DNA from 4 places in the Serratia sp. L9 genome. Region 1 is predicted to be linked to each of the others. Evidence: predicted binding sites of a transcription regulator. Region 1 holds the regulator's gene; each other region holds the start of a gene.
What was found. Region 1 encodes PurR, which represses purine synthesis genes. Its sites were predicted from a motif close to CANGCAAACGTTTGCNTG; they were not measured.
Positions count from the first base shown of each region.

Region 2: ACQ86O_RS08000 (NCS2 family permease) is a predicted target of PurR. The motif match lies at 1,545-1,562, and genes of this name have one in related genera.
Region 3: purM (phosphoribosylformylglycinamidine cyclo-ligase) is a predicted target of PurR. The motif match lies at 1,423-1,440, and genes of this name have one in related genera.
Region 4: cvpA (colicin V production protein) is a predicted target of PurR. The motif match lies at 1,913-1,930, and genes of this name have one in related genera.

Region 1 covers NZ_CP192591.1:4,185,429-4,188,588, reverse strand. The annotation lists gene punR (DNA-binding transcriptional activator PunR) at 27-971, shown strand; gene purR (HTH-type transcriptional repressor PurR) at 968-1,993, opposite strand; gene ACQ86O_RS19935 (YnhF family membrane protein) at 2,373-2,462, shown strand; gene sodB (superoxide dismutase [Fe]) at 2,512-3,090, opposite strand.
Region 2 covers NZ_CP192591.1:1,694,429-1,697,588, reverse strand. The annotation lists gene ACQ86O_RS08000 (NCS2 family permease) at 77-1,438, opposite strand; gene ACQ86O_RS07995 (VOC family protein) at 1,814-2,221, opposite strand; gene ACQ86O_RS07990 (glutathione S-transferase family protein) at 2,253-2,927, opposite strand; gene bhsA (multiple stress resistance protein BhsA) at 3,134-3,160, shown strand, end outside.
Region 3 covers NZ_CP192591.1:2,653,187-2,656,346, reverse strand. The annotation lists gene uraA (uracil permease) at 1-518, opposite strand, end outside; partial or broken gene upp (uracil phosphoribosyltransferase) at 645-1,270, opposite strand; gene purM (phosphoribosylformylglycinamidine cyclo-ligase) at 1,525-2,562, shown strand; gene purN (phosphoribosylglycinamide formyltransferase) at 2,562-3,160, shown strand, end outside.
Region 4 covers NZ_CP192591.1:2,881,649-2,884,808, reverse strand. The annotation lists gene purF (amidophosphoribosyltransferase) at 1-1,330, opposite strand, end outside; gene cvpA (colicin V production protein) at 1,355-1,855, opposite strand; partial or broken gene dedD (cell division protein DedD) at 2,125-2,828, opposite strand; partial or broken gene folC (bifunctional tetrahydrofolate synthase/dihydrofolate synthase) at 2,829-3,160, opposite strand, start outside.

The sequences.
Region 1 (3,160 bases):
GCTATTAAAAAATTTGAAGGCAAGCTATGTGGTCTGAATATTCGCTTGATGTGGTTGATGCGGTGGCTCGAACGGGGAGTTTCAGTGCGGCGGCGCAGGAATTACATCGGGTACCCTCTGCGGTGAGCTACACCGTGCGGCAATTGGAACAATGGCTTGCCGTGCCGTTGTTTGAACGACGCCATCGCGATGTGGAACTGACGCCTGCCGGGGTCCTGTTCGTTAAAGAGGCGCGGCTTGTTATCAAAAAAATGCTTGATACGCGGCGGCAATGTCAACAGGTCGCTAATGGTTGGCGTGGTCAATTGAGGATTGCGGTCGACTTGATTGTGAAACCGCTGCGTAGCCGCCAACTGGTACTGGATTTTTATCGTCATTTCCCCGATGTGGAATTGGTGGTGCAGCCGGAAGTATTTAATGGCGTGTGGGATGCGTTGGTAGATGGTCGTGCGGAGATGGCGATTGGTGCCACGCGAGCGGTGCCGGTCGGCGGTGGGTATGCTTTTCGTGATATGGGTTTTATGAACTGGCTGTGCGTGGTGCATGCCAGCCATCCTCTGGCAGCTTTGAAAGGGGAGTTGCATAACGATCAATTGCGGCCTTATCCCTCATTGCTGCTGGAGGATACCTCCCGCAATTTACCCAAACGTGTGACTTGGTCGCTGGATAACCAGCGGCGGTTAAACGTGCCTGATTGGGTTTCGGCGGTAGACTGCCTGCGGGCTGGTTTGTGTGTCGGCATGGTTCCCGCACATCGGGTTCTGCCGATGGTGCAAAGCGGAGAGCTGGTGGCGCTGCAACTGCATGAACCCTTCCCACCCAGCGCCTGTTGCCTGACATGGCAGCAAAATGCCCAATCACCGGCAATGGCGTGGTTATTGGATTATCTGGGTGACAGCGACACGCTCAACCAGGAATGGCTAAGCGAAGAACTGCCGGGCAACACACTGCTGCCCGGCATGGGCAGTTAGCGGCGGTAATCGATAAAAGGGCCATCCGCAACGGAACGGCGTTCGATCAGCTTAGGATGTACTTCGATAACCTGTGACTCTTCACGCTTGCTGATAATGCGGTCCAGCAACATGGTGAAGGCCATTTCCCCCAGTCTTTCTTTAGGCTGGTGAATGGTGGTCAGTGCCGGGGTAAAGTAACGGGCATTACGCACGTTATCGTAACCGATCACCGAAATATCCTGCGGTACGCGCAGCCCCAATTCGTCGGCAGCACAGATAGCCCCCATCGCCATGATGTCGCCTCCGCAGAACACCGCGGTAGGGCGGTGTTTTTGCGAAAGAATTTGATGCATGGCCTTGTAACCGGACTCAGGCTCGAAATCCCCCTGAACAATCCACTCTTCGCGTACTTCGATATGAGCCTCTTCCAACGCCTTCAGGAAGCCCTGATGGCGGCCGCCGCCGGTGTTACGCGAAAGTTGACCAGGAATGGCGCCAATATCCCGATGACCACGCTCGATCAGGTAACGGCCAGCCTGATAGCCCCCTTCGAAGGCATTGTCGATAATCGTATCGGTGAAGTCCCCACGCGCGCTGCCCCAATCCATAACGACCATGGGAATATTGCGGTAATCCTCCAGCATCCCCAGTAACTGGTCTGGATATTCAGAACACATCACCAGCAATCCATCGACGCGCTTTTGAGCCAGCATGGCCAGATAAGCTTGCTGCTTATCGAGGTTATTGTGCGAGTTACATAAGATGAGTGTGTAACCCTTGCTGTAACAACTGTTTTCTACCGCTTCGATCACTTCGGCAAAGTAGGGCGCTTCGCTTGATGTGGCCAGCAGGCCGATAGATTTGGTGTGGTTGACTTTCAGGCTGCGGGCCACGGCGCTAGGGGAATAGTGCAGCTCTTTTATCGCAGCCCAAACGGCTGCTTTGGTATCTTCGGCGACGAAACGCGTTTTATTGATAACGTGGGAAACGGTAGTGGTAGAAACGCCAGCGCGTTTGGCCACATCTTTAATCGTTGCCATGTAAAGAATGACTCCTGAACCCACATGTTACAGCATGTAAGTATGATGTTAATCGTTTGCCTGCGTAGATCCTTTCCCAAATAAGCGAAAACTGAGTTTTTAGTGCTGAAGTCGTAAGTCGCTCGAACAGGAGGGGCATTTTGCCGGTACGCAGTTGTGAACTGCGGATTTTGTCGCATATTGAAGAAAAGTGGAAGAGCTAATCAGCATTTATAAGCAGGAGTTTGATAACAAGATTTTATACCCGCCGTCTTTCCTGTTGGGCACTTATCGGGAACTTGAAATTCATAGGGTATAATCACGAACTGTGGGAAAATGATTTGACGTATTAACTGTGTGGCTTATGCTCTTGGGAAACCAATCGAAAAGGGAGTTGTTTATGGATACCGATTTGAAAATGTCTTTGCTGACCACCATTGGTGCCTTGGCAATGATTATTATCTTTAGCTTTATCGCAGCATTGAACTGATAAGAAAGGCGCAGCATGCTGCGCCTTATCATTGGTTAATCCCCCGCCGTCACGCCAGGTTCTTCTCCACAAACGCCCAGTTCACCAGTGCCCAGAAGTTTTCCAGGTATTTTGGCCGCGCATTGCGGTAATCGATGTAGTAAGCATGTTCCCACACGTCAACGGTCAGCAACGGTTTGTCTTCACCGGTCAGCGGAGTTGCCGCATTTGAGGTGCTGACGATCGCCAGTGAGCCGTCTGCTTTTTTCACCAGCCAAGTCCAGCCAGCACCGAAGTTTTTCACTGCGGCATCGGTGAACTGTTCCTTGAAGGCAGCGAAAGAACCGAAGGATTTGTTAATCGTCTCGGCTACTGCCCCTGTTGGCTCGCCGCCGCCTTGCGGGGACAAACAGTGCCAATAGAAAGTGTGGTTCCATACTTGTGCGGCATTATTGAAAACGCCACCGGTAGAGGTTTTGACGATCTCAACCAGGGATTTGCCTTCGAACTCGCTACCTTTCACCAGATTGTTCAGGTTTACCACATAGGTGTTATGGTGCTTGCCGTAGTGGTATTCCAGCGTTTCTGCGGAAATGTGTGGCTCAAGGGCATTTTTCTCATACGGTAATGCAGGTAATTCGAACGACATTGCTTTCTCCTTTTTATATACAGCACTTTTCTTCCGATACCTTCAGCCGGAGTGGCGGAGGGCGGAAAAA
Region 2 (3,160 bases), 2.5 Mb from region 1:
GCACAGAAGAGAAAAAGATTTGTCTTAACGGGAATAAAACAGTGGGGCCGAAGAACCGGCCCCATGAGAAACCGTATTAGATTGCCCAACCACCGGCATAGAACGCCACCAGTGCCACCGCAATCAGCACGGTGCCGATATTTAGCTTGCGCCATTCACCAGAGAATACCCGGCCAATCACCAGCGAACTAAAGCCCAGCATGATGCCGGTAACGATGTTACAGGTCAGCACGATAAACACCGCACACAGCAAACCGGCCATTGCATCAACAAAGTCGTTGAAGTCCAGTTTGGTGACGTTACTCAGCATCAGCAAGCCAACGTACATCAGCGCTGGCGCAGTAGCATAAACCGGCACCAGATAGGACAGCGGCGACAGGAACAGGAACAACAGGAACAGCAGCCCAACCACGGTTGCCGTCAGGCCGGTTTTACCACCTGCCGCCGTACCCGCCGCAGATTCGATATAAACCGCCGCAGGTGCGGCCCCTACCAGCCCGGAGAAAATGCTGCTCAGCGAGTCTGAAGTCAGCGCTTTGCCCCCGTTGATGATCTGGCCATCTTTATCCAGCAGGTTCGCCTGCCCGGCGACCGCACGGATGGTGCCCGTAGCGTCGAACACTGCCGTCATCACCAACGCCAGCACGCTTGGCAGAACCACGGGCTGCAAAGCACCCATAATATCCAGACTGAAGATTAATGATTTGCCATCTGGCCCCGCCAGGCTTGGCATGGCAAACAGCCCCTGGTATTTCACCGCTGGATCAAAAATCAGGCCGATGATGGAAATGGCAATAATCACCAGCAGAATACCGCCTGGCACACGCAATTTTTCCAGGCCGAAAATCACTGCTAACCCAAGCAAGGTCATCACCACGGGGAATGAGGTGAATGCCCCCAGCGCCACCGGCAGACCATCCAGCGGGTTTTTCACCACCAGGCCGACACCGTTGGCGGCAATCAGCAGCAGGAACAGGCCGATACCAATACCGGTGCCATGTGCTACCCCCATCGGTAAGTTACGCAAGATCCAGGAACGGATGCCGGTCACAGAAATAATGGTAAACAGCACCCCCATCAGGAATACCGCGCCCAGCGCGACAGGAATACTGATCTGTTGGCCAAGCACCAGGCTGAAGGCGGTGAACGCCGTCAGTGAAATGGCACAGCCAATCGCCATCGGCAGGTTAGCCCACAGCCCCATCAACAGAGAACCCAAACCGGCGACCAGGCAAGTGGCAACAAACACCGCCGTGGGTGGAAAACCGGCTTTACCCAGCATGCTGGGTACCACGATCACGGAATAGACCATCGCCAGGAAGGTGGTTAACCCTGCCACCACTTCCTGACGCACGTTGGTACCACGCGCTGAAAGTTTAAAATACGCATCAAGCCCGCCCTTTGGTTTCACGGCGTTATTCGCTTGAGAATTCGACATGTTGCTGTCCCCTGTTTTCATTACCAGCCCGTATGAAAAGGCTTGTTATTCCACTTATGCATGGTCATTACGAAACCGTTTCCGTCACGTTCGCTTCCTTACCCTTAAGGCAAACGTTTAACTCTCATTGCATAAAGCGGGTGATTTATGGTGGTGGCGCCCAAAGATCCCAAGCAAAAATGACAACATCAAAGCTTGAGCCATAAGGGGCATTTTTTAAGGCAAACGATTATCTAGCCTTCTATGCCGTCTGATCAACTAAAGATCGCGACATTTATGCGAAAACACCTGAGGAGCAATCACGTTGAGGAGGCGAGATCGATAACATCCAGAATGACGGTAGGAAACCGCCCCCAAATCTGAGGGCGGAAAAAGTTACTGCTTCTGCATCGCTTGTTCATCCATGTACATCAATTCCCAGATGTGTCCATCCAGATCCTGAAAACCATGGCCGTACATAAATCCGTAATCCTGCGGTTGATTGTAGGTATTGCCCCCGGCAGCAATCGCCTTGCGTACCAACGCGTCTACCGCAGCACGGCTGGGTTGCGACAGGCAAATCAGCACTTCAGTGGCTTTTTTGGCATCACCAATGGGATTTGGAGTGAACATTTTGAATTTTTCGTGAGTCAGCAGCATCACATAGATGGTTTCACTCACTACCATGCAAGCCGCAGTTTCATCGGTAAACTGGGGGTTAAACATAAACCCCAGTTGGCGGAAGAAATCGGTGGAAGCAGGCAGATCGCTGACGGGCAGGTTAACAAAAATTTGCGTAGCCATGGGCTACCTCCAATAAAAGTGACCGCAACAATTATAGTTCACCCAAGTACGTTGAATGGCCCCCCTGTTCCAACGCCCGCTGATAGGCTGGGCGGGCGTGAATACGCCCCAGATAATCCTGCAGTTTCGGGCACCCTTCCAGCCCGCCGCGCCCGGCCAGAGCCTCTATTGGAAAGCTCATCTGGATATCCGCTGCGCTGAATTCATTGCCCACAAACCAGGTGCTTTTATTCAGATGTTGTTCTAAATAGTCACGGTGAGTCGCAATCTGCTTATCCAGATACTCTTTCTGTACCCCTTTGCCAATAGCTCCGGCAACCGGGCGTATCACCCACGGGATCGGCGGATGCCCCAAGCGGCTGAACACCAGCTTCATCACCAGCAACGGCATCAACGAGCCTTCGGCATAGTGCAGCCAATAGCGATATTCCTGGCGGGCGTGGAAATCGGTGGGCGTGAACAGCCCTTGCGCGTCGTAGGCTTCCTGCAGGTATTCGATAATGGCCCCTGACTCCGCCAATGTCAGATCGCCATCAACCACCACCGGCGATTTACCCAACGGATGGATTTTCTTTAATTCCGGCGGTGCTAGCATGGTGGTCTTGTCACGCTCATAGCGCAGTACCTGATAGGGCACACCCAGTTCCTCCAAAAACCACAGGATGCGCTGCGAGCGCGAGTTATTCAGGTGATGGACGATAATCATGCGTTTTCTCCAGTAATAACCTCCCGTTAAAGGTAGTTGCGATCCGGTTCCCTCGCCAACCCTCCGCTGGCAGACAACAAACTGTCAATTTATTTGAATGAGATACTCAAAACTCTCCGATTTTCCATTCCACCACTGTGGCCTATCATTCATTTCATCGAGAGAAAACAGCCTCTCACCCAACAAAAACCTGTGAGGATTGAATCATGAAAAACATCAAAATTTTTGCTACT
Region 3 (3,160 bases), 1.5 Mb from region 1:
GACCCCAAAACGGTTACGCCCAGCGTCACCAAAGAAATGGTGATGGTGGTGCTGTCTGCAGCGGTGCCTTCCGCTGGCAGCAACCCAGCCATACTGGCGGCTACGCCCGCCAGTTCCAGACCGATGACGGCAACGATTGCGCCCATTGCCGCAGGTGGGAACATCACATCCAGCCACCCCGTCCCCGCCTTCTTCACAATCAGCGCCACCAGGCAAAACAGCACGCCACACATGATAAAACCGCCTAACGCCACTTCATACCCCAGCGGCAACAGCAGCAGGACCGGTGAAATAAAAGCAAAGCTGGAGCCCAGATAAGCCGGGATTTTTCCCTTACAGATAAACAGATACAGCAGCGTACCAATACCATTAAACAACAGCACCGTTGCAGGGTTGATCTTGAACAGGATCGGCACCAGCACGGTTGCCCCGAACATGGCGAACAGGTGCTGGAAGCTGAGTGGAATGGTCTGGAACAACGGTGGGCGTTCATTAACGCCGATGGCGCGACGGGTCATGTGGTGTTTTTCCTTAAGTTGTTAGTCGTGTGGGCCTTGTTATAAATGCTCGCTGGATTTCAAGTTACCGCCGTAGCTTGAGAAACAAAGAACATAAAAAAGCCGACTCTCTGGTCGGCTATACTTTTATTTGGTACCAAATATCTTATCGCCCGCATCACCCAGGCCAGGCACAATGTAGCCCTTCTCATTCAGGCACTGATCGATAGACGCGGTATACAGCTCCACGTCCGGGTGTGCTTTCTCCAGCGCAGCAATCCCTTCAGGCGCGGCGACCAGTACCAGCACCTTGATGCTATGGCAGCCAGCTTTCTTCAGCAGGTCGATGGTAGCGATCATAGAACCGCCGGTAGCCAGCATTGGGTCAACAACCAGCGCCAAACGTTCTTCAATGTTGGAAACCAGCTTCTGGAAATACGGCACCGGCTCCAGGGTTTCTTCATTACGATAAACCCCAACTACGCTGATACGCGCGCTGGGTACGTGCTCCAGAACCCCTTCCATCATGCCAAGACCCGCACGCAGGATTGGCACAACGGTAATTTTTTCCCTTTAATCTGCTCAATTTCAACTGGCCCGCACCAACCTTCGATGGTAACTTTTTCCGTTACCAGATCGGCTGTCGCTTCATAGGTCAGCAAACTACCCACTTCAGAAGCCAGTTCACGAAAACGTTTGGTGCTAATATCATGCTCACGCATCAGACCAAGCTTGTGTTTAACCAGCGGGTGTTTCACCTCAACGATCTTCATCATTTTTCTCCTATTAAGGTGGTTGACGGCCAAAAAATCGCGGGATTATACCGCCTTTTGCCGGTCACGCCACTACCAATAGCCGGATCGAGATCAACAAAAGATTGATAATCAGTATAGAAGACGAAAAGTTGGAGCGAGCTCACAAGGCCCTCGCAAACGTTTGCTTGCGCTGTTAGAATTGCCGCGCCTGGTTTCGGCATCAACGCCGCAAGCACAGTATTCAAACCGCAAATCGTCGTGGGGATCGCGCAGTGACCGACAAAACCTCTCTCAGCTATAAAGACGCAGGTGTCGATATCGATGCTGGCAACGCATTGGTAGATCGCATCAAAGGTGTAGTGAAACAGACTCGCCGCCCGGAAGTAATGGGTGGGCTGGGTGGTTTTGGTGCCCTGTGTGCGTTGCCGCAGAAATACCGCGAACCGATACTGGTTTCCGGCACCGACGGCGTAGGCACCAAGCTGCGTCTGGCGATGGATCTGAAACGCCATGACACCATCGGCATCGATCTGGTGGCAATGTGCGTCAACGATCTGGTGGTTCAGGGTGCAGAACCGTTGTTCTTCCTGGATTACTTTGCCACCGGCAAGCTGGACGTGGATACCGCTGCCAGTGTAATCACCGGAATTGCCGAAGGTTGTAAGCAATCTGGTTGTGCGTTGGTCGGTGGCGAAACCGCCGAAATGCCTGGGATGTACCACGGCGAAGATTACGACGTTGCCGGTTTTTGCGTTGGCGTGGTCGAGAAATCCGAAATTATCGACGGCAGCAAAGTGCAGTCTGGCGATGCACTGATTGCCCTCGGCGCTTCAGGCCCACACTCCAACGGCTACTCGCTGGTACGTAAAATTCTGGAAGTAAGCAACACCGATCCCACCGCGACCGAACTGGAAGGCAAACCGCTGGCGGACCATCTGCTCGCCCCAACCAGGATTTACGTCAAATCCGTGCTGGAGCTGATCGACCAGATAGAAGTCCACGCCATCGCCCACCTGACCGGCGGCGGCTTCTGGGAAAACATTCCACGCGTATTGCCAGAAGGCATGCAGGCGGTGATCGACGAATCAAGCTGGCAGTGGCCAGCAGTGTTTGGTTGGTTGCAACAGGCAGGTAACGTCAGCCGCCACGAAATGTACCGCACCTTTAACTGTGGTGTGGGCATGGTGATTGCGCTACCGCAAGAATCTGTGGAAAAAGCCATCGCATTGTTGACCGCTGCGGGTGAAAAAGCCTGGAAGATCGGTAAACTGACCGCGGCTTCTGACGAACAACAAGTGATTATTCAGTGATGAAAAAGATTGTGGTGTTGGTCTCCGGCCAGGGGAGTAATCTCCAGGCGCTGATTGATGCCTGCCAACAGGGCCGGATTGCCGCCAATATCGTGGCGGTATTCAGCAATAAAGCTCAGGCCTATGGCCTGCAGCGTGCGCAGGAGGCGGGGATTGCCGCTCATGCGCTGGATGCCAAAGATTTTACCGACCGGGAAGCGTTTGACGCGGAACTGGCGCAGGCTATCGACCAATACCAGCCCGATCTGGTGGTGTTGGCCGGTTATATGCGCATTCTCAGCAACCCGTTTGTGCAGCATTTTGCCGGGCGCATGCTGAATATCCACCCTTCCCTGCTGCCAAAATACCCGGGGCTGCATACCCATCGCCAGGCTATCGACAACGGTGACAGCGAGCACGGCACTTCGGTGCACTTCGTTACCGAACAGCTGGATGGTGGCCCGGTGATCCTGCAAGCCAAGGTGCCTATCTTCCCAGGAGACGAAGAAGATGAGGTCATTGAGCGGGTTCAAAGCCAGGAACACACTCTCTATCCGCTGGTGGTGAGCTGGTTTATCGAAGGGCGTCTGGTGATGCGTGACAACGCAGCCTGGCTGGA
Region 4 (3,160 bases), 1.3 Mb from region 1:
TCAGATCGTCCAAATTCTGGAAAATCAGGCCATCAGCACCGATCAACTGGCGGATTTCATCCACTTCACGGCCATGGGCAATCAGTTCGGTCGCACTCGGCATATCAATGCCATACACGTTAGGGAAGCGGATTTCCGGGGCGGCGGAAGCCAGGTAAACCCGTTTTGCCCCTGCGTCACGTGCCATCTCCACGATCTGCTCGGAAGTGGTGCCACGGACGATAGAGTCATCCACCAACAGCACGTTCTTGTCGCGGAACTCGGCCCGGTTGGCGTTCAGCTTGCGGCGTACCGACTGGCGGCGAGCCTGCTGGCCCGGCATGATAAAGGTACGGCCAACGTAGCGGTTCTTAACGAACCCCTGGCGATACGGCTTATCCAGAATGCGCGCAATTTCCAGCGCGATATCACAAGAGGTTTCCGGGATTGGGATCACCACGTCGATATCCAGATCTTCCCATTCGCGGGCAATCTTCTCCCCCAGCTTCTGCCCCATACGCACGCGGGCGCTGTAGACAGAAATCTTGTCCATAAAGGAGTCAGGACGGGCAAAATAGACATATTCGAACAGGCACGGATTGTTTTTTGGATTCTCGGCGCACTGGCGGGTAAACAGTTGGCCTTTTTCGGTGATATACACCGCTTCACCCGGCGCAACGTCACGCAGGAACTCAAAGCCCAGTGTATCCAGCGCCACGCTTTCAGAGGCCACCATGTATTCACAGCGGCCATCCCCCAGCTCACGCTTGCCGATCACCAGCGGACGGATACCGTTCGGATCGCGGAACGCCACCAGGCCGTGGCCGATAATCATCGCCACACAGGCGTAAGCACCGCGCAGTTGCTGATGCATCGCCGCAACCGCGGTGAAAATATTATCTGATTCCAGCGGATAATGTTGGAAACGGTCAAGCTCGGTGGCCAGCACGTTTAGCAGGATCTCGGAATCGGAGGTGGTGTTGACATGACGGCGGCCGCTTTCAAACAGCTTTTGGCGCAGCTCATGAGCGTTGGTCAGGTTGCCGTTGTGGGCCAGAGTGAGGCCAAACGGTGAATTGACATAAAAAGGTTGAGCTTCTGAAGCACTGGAGCTGCCAGCCGTCGGGTAACGCACATGGCCGATACCCATGTTGCCTTGCAAACGCTGCATGTGGCGTGCTTCAAACACATCCTTCACCAGGCCGTTTGCCTTACGCAAGCGGAACCCGTTATGAGCATCAATCGTAACGATGCCAGCGGCATCCTGCCCACGATGCTGAAGCACCATCAGCGCATCATAAATCGACTGGTTAACCGGCATGAAACCGGCGATACCGACAATACCGCACATGTTGTCTTTTCCTCTAAGCCGCTGCTACCGCCCCGGTAATTGGGTTGGTAAGAAACTCGACGTGCTCTGCAGGTAGTCAAAGAACCACCTGATGATGTAACTGAACTGGGGGATCAGCTGTGACTGTTTCCAATCCGCACTTTGTGACAGGGTGGTAAAGGTATCCAGGAAGAACAGAATCGCCGCCACGATCAACACGCCGCGCAGTGCGCCAAAACACACACCCAACACCCGATCGGTGCCCGATAATCCGGTTTTCTCTACCAATGACCCAATCACATAGTTAACGATAGCGCCTACAATCAGCGTTGCGATAAATAAAATGGCAATCGCAATGCCGTTCCGCACCAGCTCATCTTCAAAACGCGTGAAGTAGGCTGCAAGGTAAGGGTAGAAATGGCTGGCAACAAAGAACGCACATCCCCATGTCACGAGTGACAATGCTTCGCGAACAAAACCTCGGATCAGGCTCACCAGAGCCGAAAATCCAATCAACGCTAAAATGACGTAATCAATCCAGACCATGAACTATTCCAATGATGAATCGCCCTTGCATCCAATTCGCGGCGAATTCTAACAGAAAAAGAAAACGTTTGCGTAGCGGATTTCCCACCACGTAACAAATAAAAAACGGCGATAAAAAAATTCTTAATCGCCGCGCCTACATAGGTCATATGGCCCCTGAAAGGCACAGTTTTAGTGGTATTTATTCTGCACTCCCTGCGCAATGCCCGCTCACCCTGCCCCTCTCCCAGGGGAGAGGGGATCATCTCGTTCCGCCACGGCGGGACCTATCAACGCGCGCTGTAAGCTTTCACCTGCCCACTCAATCCGCTGATGGCATTCAGTTCAGACAGCGACGCCTGCAGTTTCTGCTTCGACGCGTCCGGACCAACGTAGATCCGGGTGATTTCGCCCTGAACCGGCGTTGATGGCACGGTATAGGCCCGGTAACCCGACAAGCGCAGCGAAGCGACAATCTCGCTAACCTTGGCGGCATTCTTCAACGCCCCCAGTTGCACGACAAAAGCCTGCCCTGCGGGTGCTTTTTCTTCCGCCGCCGGTTTCGGTTCTGGCTTCGGTTCTGGTTTCACTTCCGGCTTCGGTGGTGGCACCGGCTTTGGCTTCACTTCTGCCGGTTTAACGTCTACCGGCTTAGGTTTAGGGGTTGAACCGGTTTGGTTTCAATCGGTGGCGGCGCAACAACCTGCGGCGGCTGCGCAGTTTGATTAGCCGCCTGCTGTGTGGCTGCCGCAGTAGCGGCCTGCTGCTCCACCAATGCCCCGGCCCCCTCAGGTGGCTGTGATGGCAACGGCTGGCTGGCCGGCGGTATCAGGTCGGTTTCATGGGCATCGCCCGGTTTTGGCACCAAGGGGATCGCTGCGAACTCATCCTCATAATGTTTCTTTTTCCCGTCCAGCAGCCCAGGGAGAATAATGACTCCCAAGGCGACTAAAATCACGGTTCCAACCAGTCGATTCTGAAATTTACTTGCCACTCACACTCCCCGCCTCTCGTCTAACGCCGTCATCACATGTGCAACGGTGTGGAACGAACCACAGACGATCACAATATCTTGAATATCTGCGTCCTGCATCGCCTGATGCCAGGCAGTTTCGACATCGGCAAACTGCCGGGGTTCCGTTAAATGCTGTGCTAAAAGCTCAGCGCTGGCACCACGTGGGCCTTCCAGTGGGGCACAATACCATTCATCCACCTGCTGACTCAGGCAAGACAGCGTACCGGCAATGTCTTTGTCCGATAACATCCCCACCACGGCGCGCACCTTGCCACCCTTGCGTGGCAATTTAGCCAGCCGCTCCGCCAGAT